2 regions of the Vibrio sp. 1249-1 genome follow, and region 2 is predicted to be linked to the other one. Evidence: riboswitches for the same ligand, from Rfam matches in the RefSeq annotation. Region 2 holds a riboswitch; the other holds the start of a gene.
What was found. A riboswitch is a leader RNA that binds a small molecule or an ion and turns the genes downstream of it on or off. The one in region 2 is predicted to bind cyclic di-GMP.
Positions count from the first base shown of each region.

Region 1 (4,836 bases), on a different contig from region 2:
GACAACAAATGTAGATACAGGGCAGGCAGATTACTATCGCGTGACACGTGATAATTTTCACCATGCGATTGAAGCGACAACAGCATTACCGATTGCCTACAAGCATACCCCTTGTTTTTCTGGCGGTTGTTATACCGATGGTGGGGTCGCTGATTCTATCCCAGTGCGTGAGGCTTATCGTCGAGGGGCTCGCGACATAACCGTAGTACTCTCTCACCCACTGAATTATGCCAAAAAGCCAGTTAAGACCACATGGCTGATGAAGAAACTTTTTGCGGAGCACCCCAAAATGGCGGATGCGATGTTAAGGCGTGCAGATAACTATAATCAATCATTGGAGTTTATTCGTAACCCTCCACCAGGAACACATGTTAGGGTAATTGCCCCACCAGATAATTTTCATGTTCAGCGCTTATCAATGCGACAATCCGTTTTACTAGAAGGGTATGAAATGGGGGTGATTGAGGGGCGAGCGCATCTCTCTAGTTTATCTGGTGTTTATGGTTTAAACCGGGAAAATTGTCATTTTTGCGTTTGATTATAAAAGAGCCTCATAGTGAGGCTCTTTTTACTTAACGTTCAAAGGGTGATTTAGTTGACTTTATCCCAAGCCATCTCCCAGTGTGAACCTATTCCAGGCTCGTAATGGTTTGCGCTTTCTTTCCACTGCATACAGTAACCAGAGTATGGGAAAGGTTTACATTGATAAATGCCCCCGTCGCTGGCAAGCACTTTTGTGCCCGCAGTGTAGCTAGATAGTCCTTCAGGGAAGACAAAATCGTACTCACCAGATGGTGGTGGAGTAACTGACTCTTCTTTTAAGTGAAAGTCGAGCGTTTGCTGATCCACCAAGTTGCCATCTTTATCCTTAATACGTGTTACGAGCATATGGTGACCCGGCTCCGATTTACTTAAAGCGAGCGATATCGCCTCTACCGAGCCGTCTTTCATTTCGTTTGCCCAACTTGCAAGTGGTTCGCGATGGTGATTGTAAACGGTGAGTTCTGCATTTAAATCGCCTTCAGCAGTTAGTGTCAGATCCAACGTTGTCGGTGTTGACTCAATGATATATTCGTCTGCTAAGCCATCTACTGTGAGTGAGTATTCTGGAACAGGAGTTTCAATGTTATAGCCGATCTCTACTCGCTCAAGGCCGCTATTTGCTTGCAGATACACCGGATTAGTACCATAAACAGGAGTGAATTTATCCTCTGCATACTGCCCGGCTTGCAGTTTTGCTTGTTCTTGGTTTAGCTTAGTCGCGAGTGCGTAAGACCAGTTTTTCGCTTGGCCCATTGCTGCATCGGTAATTTCTAGTTCAGTTCTATACGCTATGTTTTCACCTGCTTGATCAAATACGCGCGTATAAACCGAATCCCCAATATTTAAATCCATTGTAGGAATAATTTGACCGCCTTGCTTCCAATCTGGAATAACGGGACTGTCACCATCAAATTTCACATCGATCACGTTATAAAATGAGGCTGCAGTGTCGCCAACATCCCATACTGCCAGGATGACATGGTATCCCTCGCGAGTAGGCACATTACATTGATGGCTTACCTGTTTCGGGGGTTGAACCATATTGCCGTCGACGACACAGAAAGGAGTTAGATCAAAAGAGTCTCGTGATAGTGAAGCGTTTGGGTTCCAATCAGGCTTGGTGATGTAATATTTCCAGTCGCGCGTCACGTGGTTAGCGGTAAATGTCCATTCAAAAGTTTGTGTACCTGCTTGAATAGTGCGTTTTACCCAACGGTCGGCAGTTTGCTCATCAAGGGCAGCTGCTAAAGCGGTTTCGGCACTCGCTATTTTACCATCGCGAGGCCCTGTTTCGGGAAAGCCATCAGGGCCTTCAACGCTTTGCGGTTCATATTGAATCGCACCGCAGTTATTATTTTTTTCGTTAGTATCTGGCGTTGGATACTTACATAGTGCCGAGCGACTTGCAGCGACACCACCATTGGTTTCTGATACATAACCGTGAGCCGCAGCACCTGAGCTAATGCTTGCAAGTGCTAACGCGAGTACGGATTTGGTTGGAAATGATTTCATCACATGTCCTCTGTTATGGCTGACAAACTAGTGTCACACCCCGGCGCATGCTGAGCATAAAGCAACGCTACAGAAATTGGACTTCTGTAACACTGCGTCATGGTAACCCCGCTATCATGAGCATTCTTTTAGATTTTTAAATGCTGACAGACCGGAAGCTTTGCGTCCCACCCTTTCGAATGGTTTGCCGAAATGTGATTGAGCAGCCAAAATTTAGCTTAAGAATTTACATGTGGAAAAGTAAACGTCACTGACATGGAATCCTGTTCTCAAATTGAAAGATAACGATATCTTAACCTCGTCAATATTGTGCAGTGTCGTATTGCAAGGTATTGATTTTAATTTTGTTTTTATCCTTTTTATAGTCATGGTGAATGAGTGGGGGTGGGGATAAGTGGAGAGGAATCGTGCTAAGGGTGGAAGAAGTTCTGTCTAAAGGGCGGAGTGTACCGCCCTCTGGATGGTGTTATTTCGGCATAATGACAGTATCAATCACGTGAATGACACCGTTTTTAGCTTTCACATCGGTTGCGATGACATTTGCATCGTTAACCATGACTTTATCGCCCATGGTTTTAATCATCACATCTTGCCCCTGAACCGTAGTCGCTTTGTCTAGCTTAACAACATCGGCAGCCATCACTTTCCCTGGGACGACGTGATAAGTCAAAACAGATACTAACTTGTCTTTGTTTTCCGGCATTAAGAGCATGTCGACTGTGCCGTCTGGCAGTTTTGCAAAAGCGTCATCCGTTGGTGCAAAAACAGTAAATGGGCCTTCCCCTTTGAGAGTGTCAACCAGGCCCGCTGCTTTCACCGCAGCAACAAGCGTATTGAAAGAGCCATTTTCAGCGGCAACGTCGACAATATCGGCTTTCATCATGCCATGCTCATGAGCCTGAACGGGAAGCATAAAAGATAATGTCGCCATCAGTGTCGCCGCGATAACTAAGATACGTTTGAACATAATGTGTTCCTTACTAGTTGAGGGTACAACGGGTTCCCTGGAGTGTGTTTGCATTTGTACGCATCGTGATTGAAAGATGATCATCGCGTCCTACTTTCTTTTGAGGGTCTAACATGTCGCGCAAGAATTCGTCTGCCTTCTTGTTTCACATCAGCTCGTTTCCGCCACGTCCATAAGCGCTCTCTTGCTGCCTTAGCTGCTTTGTCTGGTGCGATAATAGGTGCAAGGTAACGGCTATCTGGCTGCAATTGATACATGACAGCTTCCATCTGGGTCATTGTCCAGGGCTCGAATAAAAGAGGGGGAGGAACCATTTGTAACTCAGGTACCCACTTGTAGATGAACGTACCGTTAGGATCATGTTCTTGGGCCTGCTTGATCGGATTATAAATACGGATTGTGTTAGTCCCGGTTACTCCTGCTTGCATTTGGAATTGTGGGTAATGAATTCCAGGCTCAAAGTCGAGAAACAGTTGCGCTAAATGCGTTACACCTACTCGCCAATCCATGTTCATGTGGTGAGTAAGAAAGCTAACCAGCATGGCACGCATGCGAAAGTTAATGTAACCAGTGTGGTGCAAACAGCGCATGCAGGCATCAATCAAAGGTACGCCAGTATGCCCGGATTTCCATGCTGCTAACTTTTCTTCATCGAAAGTACTACTTTGTTTAATCAATGGTTCGTAAGCCCGATTAACGCAGTAAAACTCCATGTCGTATTCCGATTCGAATTTTTGGATGAAGTGACAGTGCCAATGAAGCCGTGAAGACAATGCAATTAAGCTGCGACGAAACCCAGCGACTTGCCAGTGTTTCAAAAGGTATTGATAAACTTCACGCAAGGATATGTTACCCCAAGCGAGATATGGAGAAAGTCGAGTACAGGCTGTGCGTGAGGCTGTGGGACTAGAAATGCTTCGATAGTAATCACGACCTCGACGATGGAAAAAGTCCTCTAGTGTTTTCCAAGCGAGCCGGCTTCCTCCCGTTTGCATTCCTTTGCATTTTGATAGCCAGGATGATGGTGGCGAAAACGAACAGCCGAGAGCTTCTGCATCCAATGAATGCAATAAGTCGGTTTGGAGCTCAATAGGGCTTATTGAGGCTCTCATGACAGAGTCCCAATGTTTGTCCCAACCTTGCCGGTTTATTGCACCTCTGATTACAGCACCGTGTTCGAATTCAAACCAGTCGATGTTCTGCTCATACAGCCAAGCGGCAACTTGTCGGTCTCGTTCAAAGGTGCAGTTGAGTCCTATTTCTCGGTGAGAAAAAACAGCGTTGATTTGATATTGCGCTTGAATTGATTGGAAACATGCTAAGGCATCGTCAAACAGCACCGTGATTCGATGCCCATACGCTTTGAGCGTTTCATCCATGTCTTGCAGTGATTGCCAAACAAATCGCCAGTGGCGCTCAGAATAGTGTGGGTTGTTCAATAGCAATGGTTCAACAATATACAAAAGCACAGTTGGGTGCTTTGTTGATAATGCTTGAGTTAGTGGTTGATGGTCAGTCAGCCTTAAATCTCGCTTTAACCACACGACATTGATTGTTTGCATCGGAATCCTCTTTGTTTCCGATGTTGTACGCAAGTAAACCGAAGAAATCTCATCCAATGATCGGTTTTATTCTACAAAACGTAGAGGTAACTTTCAGGGAGGTGACACATGGCAATACCATTGAGTAAGTTACAAAAATACTTCTATGTAGACAAATTGGTCATTCATTCGCTTGATCTCGCATTGTACCAGGCATCTGTCGTGATTGATGGAGAAGCGCAATTTATCACTGATGACAACGGTATCTTTTTG
Region 1 is NZ_JAWOWJ010000003.1:285,769-290,604, forward strand. Features, by position in the region: gene R7Z50_RS07995 (patatin family protein) at 1-538, shown strand, start outside; gene gbpA (N-acetylglucosamine-binding protein GbpA) at 592-2,055, opposite strand; cyclic di-GMP riboswitch class I at 2,154-2,254, opposite strand; gene R7Z50_RS08005 (fasciclin domain-containing protein) at 2,522-3,022, opposite strand; gene R7Z50_RS08010 (cryptochrome/deoxyribodipyrimidine photo-lyase family protein) at 3,103-4,584, opposite strand; gene R7Z50_RS08015 (DUF6482 family protein) at 4,693-4,836, shown strand, end outside.
Region 1: another riboswitch for cyclic di-GMP. It lies ahead of gbpA (N-acetylglucosamine-binding protein GbpA); the one in region 2 lies ahead of R7Z50_RS03925 (TfoX/Sxy family DNA transformation protein).

Region 2 (4,836 bases):
AACTAACCTATTTTTCTCAGAAGTGATTGATGGCGTTGAGAGCTACTGTTACCGCCAAGGCTATACTCTGATTTTATGTAACACAGGCGGGATTTACGAAAAACAACGCGATTACATTCGTATGCTGGCTGAAAAGCGCGTTGATGGCATCCTAGTGATGTGTTCTGACTTAACCGAAGAACTAAAAGAGATGCTTGACCGTCATGCGGACATTCCTAAAGTGGTCATGGATTGGGGCCCAGAGAGCTCACAAGCAGACAAGATCATGGATAACTCAGAAGAAGGTGGCTACATTGCAACCAAACATCTGATTGATAATGGTCATACGGATATCGCTTGTCTAAGCGGTCATTTTGAAAAGCTTGCTTGCCAAGAGCGCATTGCAGGTTTCCGTCGCGCAATGAGCGAAGCGAACCTAGCTGTAAATGAAGACTGGATCCTTGAAGGTAACTTTGAATGTGATACGGCCGTATTAGTTGCAGATAAAATTACCGCAATGGACAAGCGCCCGACGGCGGTATTCTGTTTTAACGACACAATGGCTCTAGGCCTAATGAGCCGCTTGCAACAAAACGGGATCAAAATTCCTGAAGATATTTCAGTGATCGGCTACGACAACATCGAGCTTGCGGAATACTTCTCTCCACCGCTAACGACTATCCACCAACCTAAACGTCGTGTTGGTAAAAATGCATTCGAAATTCTACTTGAGCGTATCAAAGATAAAGAACACGAAAAACGAATTTTCGAGATGCAACCTGAGCTTGTAATTCGAAATACTGTGAAAAAAATGAACTAAATTTCACTGTATTTAACCGTGTTAAATAAGCGCTCTACAGGGGCGCTTATTTTTTTGGAAAAATTAAGCATTCTCTAATACTTCACACCACTCTAATAACAATTGACTAACGTTAACTCCCTGTTTTATATAAATGTAATATATATTAAGAACTCCTTTTCAAAGGCCAATTTGCACCTTTCCATATGCAAAATAGAGCATTCAATCTATCATTTTTATTGAACCGAAATCACACTTTTAACGCTAAACCGTGATGTTAATTCAATATAAGAAGTATGCTCATTGTGTCACGCACAGGGCAAACCATTCGAAAGAGTGGGACGCAAAGCCTCCGGCCTGAACCATATTACGATATGGAAGGTAGCGGGGTTACCGATGGCAAGTGTGTAAGCAATGACTTTACTCTGTAATGACATTGTTTTTACGCATGTTTGCTACTCTCTCGGACCTGACTTTTGGTGGCGTAATATTAATTACACCGAGATAACAAAACATGGATAAACCGATACTCAAAGACTCTATGAAGCTATTTGAGGCACTTGGTAATATCAAGTCGCGCTCAATGTTTGGTGGCTTCGGACTATTCGCTGATGAAACAATGTTTGCACTAGTGGTAAACAATCAGCTTCATATCAGAGCAGACCAAAAAACTTCATCTGACTTCGAGAAACAAGGGCTAAAGCCTTACGTTTATAAAAAACGTGGCTTTCCAGTCGTTACAAAGTACTACGCTATTTCCAGCGATTTATGGGAATCAAGCGAACGCTTAATCGAAGTAGCGAATCAATCATTGAAAAAGGCAAAGCTTGAGAAAGAACAGCAAGCAAGTACAAAGCCTAACCGTTTGAAAGATTTGCCTAACTTACGACTGGCTACCGAGCGCATGCTAAAAAAAGCCGGCATCGAATCCGTAGAGAAGCTTGAAGAGGAAGGTGCGCTTAACGCCTATAAAGCGATAAGAGATACGCACTCTGCAACCGTCAACATTGAGTTGCTATGGGCACTAGAAGGTGCTATCAACGGCACTCATTGGAGTGTGGTACCTCAAGCTCGCCGAGATGAGTTGATGAACGGCCTCCAATAAAAGTCGGCCTAAAAACTATCTTGTAAAACCGCAGTCTAATCTGCGGTTTTTTTGTGAAATTTTTTCGGTTTTCCTACTGTCTTATTACATATATCCCAAATTGGAATCAAAATTATGAATAAGAAACTGATTTTAGGTCTCATCCTACTAGCGGCTATCGTCTTTTTAGGTATTAACTTTGGCCAGTATTTAACCTTAGAGAATGCAAAAGCCCAACAAGAAGCACTAACTACATACATCGATCAGAATTTTGTATTCTCGGCTGCGATTTACTTTTTTACCTACATTGCAATTACCGCTTTTTCTATCCCAGGAGCGGCAGTAGTCACCTTACTTGGTGCAGCCTTATTTGGTTTTTGGACAAGCTTGCTACTGGTTTCTTTCGCTAGCACTATGGGGGCAACACTGGCCTTCTTGAGCAGCCGATACTTATTGCGTGACTGGGTACAAAACAAATTCGGAAATAAACTCAACGCAATTAATCAAGGTGTCGAAAAAGACGGAGCTTTTTATCTATTTTCCTTGCGTCTAATCCCTGTATTCCCTTTCTTTCTAATCAACTTAATGATGGGCTTAACGCCGATGTCTGTAGGTAGATTTTATCTCACTAGCCAAATAGGTATGCTGCCAGGCACAGCCGTATATCTGAATGCAGGTACTCAATTAGCAACAATTGAAAGCCTATCGGGCATTGTTTCACCCGCAGTATTAGCGTCTTTTGCGCTATTGGGACTATTTCCAATCATCACTAAATGGGTTATGAATAAAGTAAGGCCGACACCAAGTCAGCAAAACTCGTAATTGGTGAAGTGGGTATTTTGATGAAAATATTTATCGCTAAAAACCCAGCAGAAGCACACATTGTATGTGAGCTGCTTAAAGTGGAACAAATTTACTGTGAAGTTCGTGGAGAAGGTATTTTCGGCTTAAAAGGAGAACTGCCGTTTGGTGATGATACCGATCCTTATGTGTGGCTTTTTGACACTGCACAAAAGATGAAAGCTGAAGAAATAGTAAAAGCATATCGAAAACAATCCGATAGGCATGAGTATCAAGATTGGCAATGCCCAAAATGTCATGAAATAAACGAAGGGCAATTTGGTGCATGTTGGCAATGTGGATATCAACTAGGAGAGCTATAGCGGCTCTCCTATTCAGTGGATGCACTCAGTTTTAAGCACATACAGCTTGCTGTTTAATAAACTCGATGGAGTGTTGATTGAAGTCTTCTGGACGCTCTACATTGCATACATGACCACAATTCGGGATTTCTCGTAGAATGCTGAGCTTATGTGCTGCAACCATTTCTTTGACAGGTTTAATAAACATGTAATCCCTGTCGCCCATTAAGTAAAGAGTCGGAATGGGTAACTCTCGATCTTTAAAATATTTCATTAACGGATTTACATCAGCGGCGAGAATAAACCAACGTTTAAATTCTTTTTGGCAAAGCTTCTTGGCTTCGCGAATAAAAAGGTGGCGAGATTCTCGTTGGCTTCTTTGAGGCATAACAATATAAGCGAACAGTTTGTAGAGCCACATGTACGGTAGGATATGCTTACAAAAATTACCTAATTTCACCAATATCTGAGAGCGAGTGTTAAGCCTTGTGACAGCACCGCCGAGCACCATCGAACGTACGCGCTCTGATGACAATTCAGCAAGGTTTCGAACAATAATAGTACCAAGCGACATACCGACAAAATGAGCGGATTGGATCTTTAAATGGTCCAATACTTTCAAAATATCTTGGGTAACTTCCGTAAAGGTATAACGGCTAGCAATGAGCTCTTTAAGTAACTGATTTGACTTTCCATGACCTCTTAAATCGATCAGCAATAAGTTAAAGTGTTGCTTGTAAGCTTTAATTTGCTTGAACCAGATAGAAGAGCTACCACCAGCACCGTGCACAAATACAACCCACTCATTACTAGTAGGGTGCAAATAGGTTTTATGAAAAAGTAGCGGCTGGGTCATATTGAGTATCAAAAAGATCGTGCTATTGAGTAAAAAGCCATCCTACCACACTCCCCTTACTCAAGATAATAAAGGCACCTCATTCGGTGCCTTTCGTTACAATTTTAAGTCAAACTAACGCTGAGTGGTAAAGCTGCAAATAAGATTCTGCGGCCTTTTGCCAACAAAAGTCTCGTTGCATCGCGTGCAACTGTACTTTATTCACTTCAGGCTCGTTTTGAGCGTAGAGCAACAGTGCCCTTAGCATCGTTAACAACAATGCCTGCGGTGTCGGTTCGAAAAAAACAAACCCCGTTGCTTCAGATGGGTTTACATCATAATCGCTAACGCTGTCCTTTAAGCCACCAACACCGCGTACTATCGGTAATGTCCCATAAGCCATACTATAGATTTGGTTTAAGCCACATGGTTCAAACTCAGAAGGCATCAAGAAGAAATCAGAACCAGCTTCAACGATATGCGCAAGTTCATTGTCATACGCTTCTACAAAGGCAAATTTGCTAGAAAACTGCGCGGCAACCTCTCGTAACTGAGCGGCAAGAACAGGGTCTCCGGTCCCAACGACAACTAGCTGAACATCGTGCTTTAAAAAATCGGCCAAAGCAGGCAACAAGTAATGAACGCCTTTCTGCTGGGTCAACCGACAAACCATACCGAACATAGCTACATTTTTTTCGGGCAAATTTAGTCGTTGTTGTAATGCTTTTTTACAAGCTTTCTTCCCTTGCGACATACTTTGCTGGTCGGCGCAGTAATTAACCGGCAAGTAGGTATCAGTTTCCGGATTCCAAGCACTGTAATCACAACCATTCAAGATGCCGACTAAGTCCTGCGCGCGTTGCTGAAACTCCCAAGCCATGCCGTGACTGCCAAGCTCTGTTTTTAGTTCCTCTGCGTACGTAGGGCTAACCGCGTTTATCTTATCTGCATTCATTACACCAGCTTTAAGCATCGTAATATGCGTTGCACTCACCGC
Region 2 is NZ_JAWOWJ010000002.1:92,030-96,865, reverse strand. Features, by position in the region: gene purR (HTH-type transcriptional repressor PurR) at 1-799, shown strand, start outside; cyclic di-GMP riboswitch class I at 1,087-1,176, shown strand; gene R7Z50_RS03925 (TfoX/Sxy family DNA transformation protein) at 1,293-1,883, shown strand; gene R7Z50_RS03920 (TVP38/TMEM64 family protein) at 1,998-2,684, shown strand; gene R7Z50_RS03915 (DUF2007 domain-containing protein) at 2,705-3,025, shown strand; gene R7Z50_RS03910 (alpha/beta fold hydrolase) at 3,057-3,860, opposite strand; gene glgA (glycogen synthase GlgA) at 3,970-4,836, opposite strand, start outside.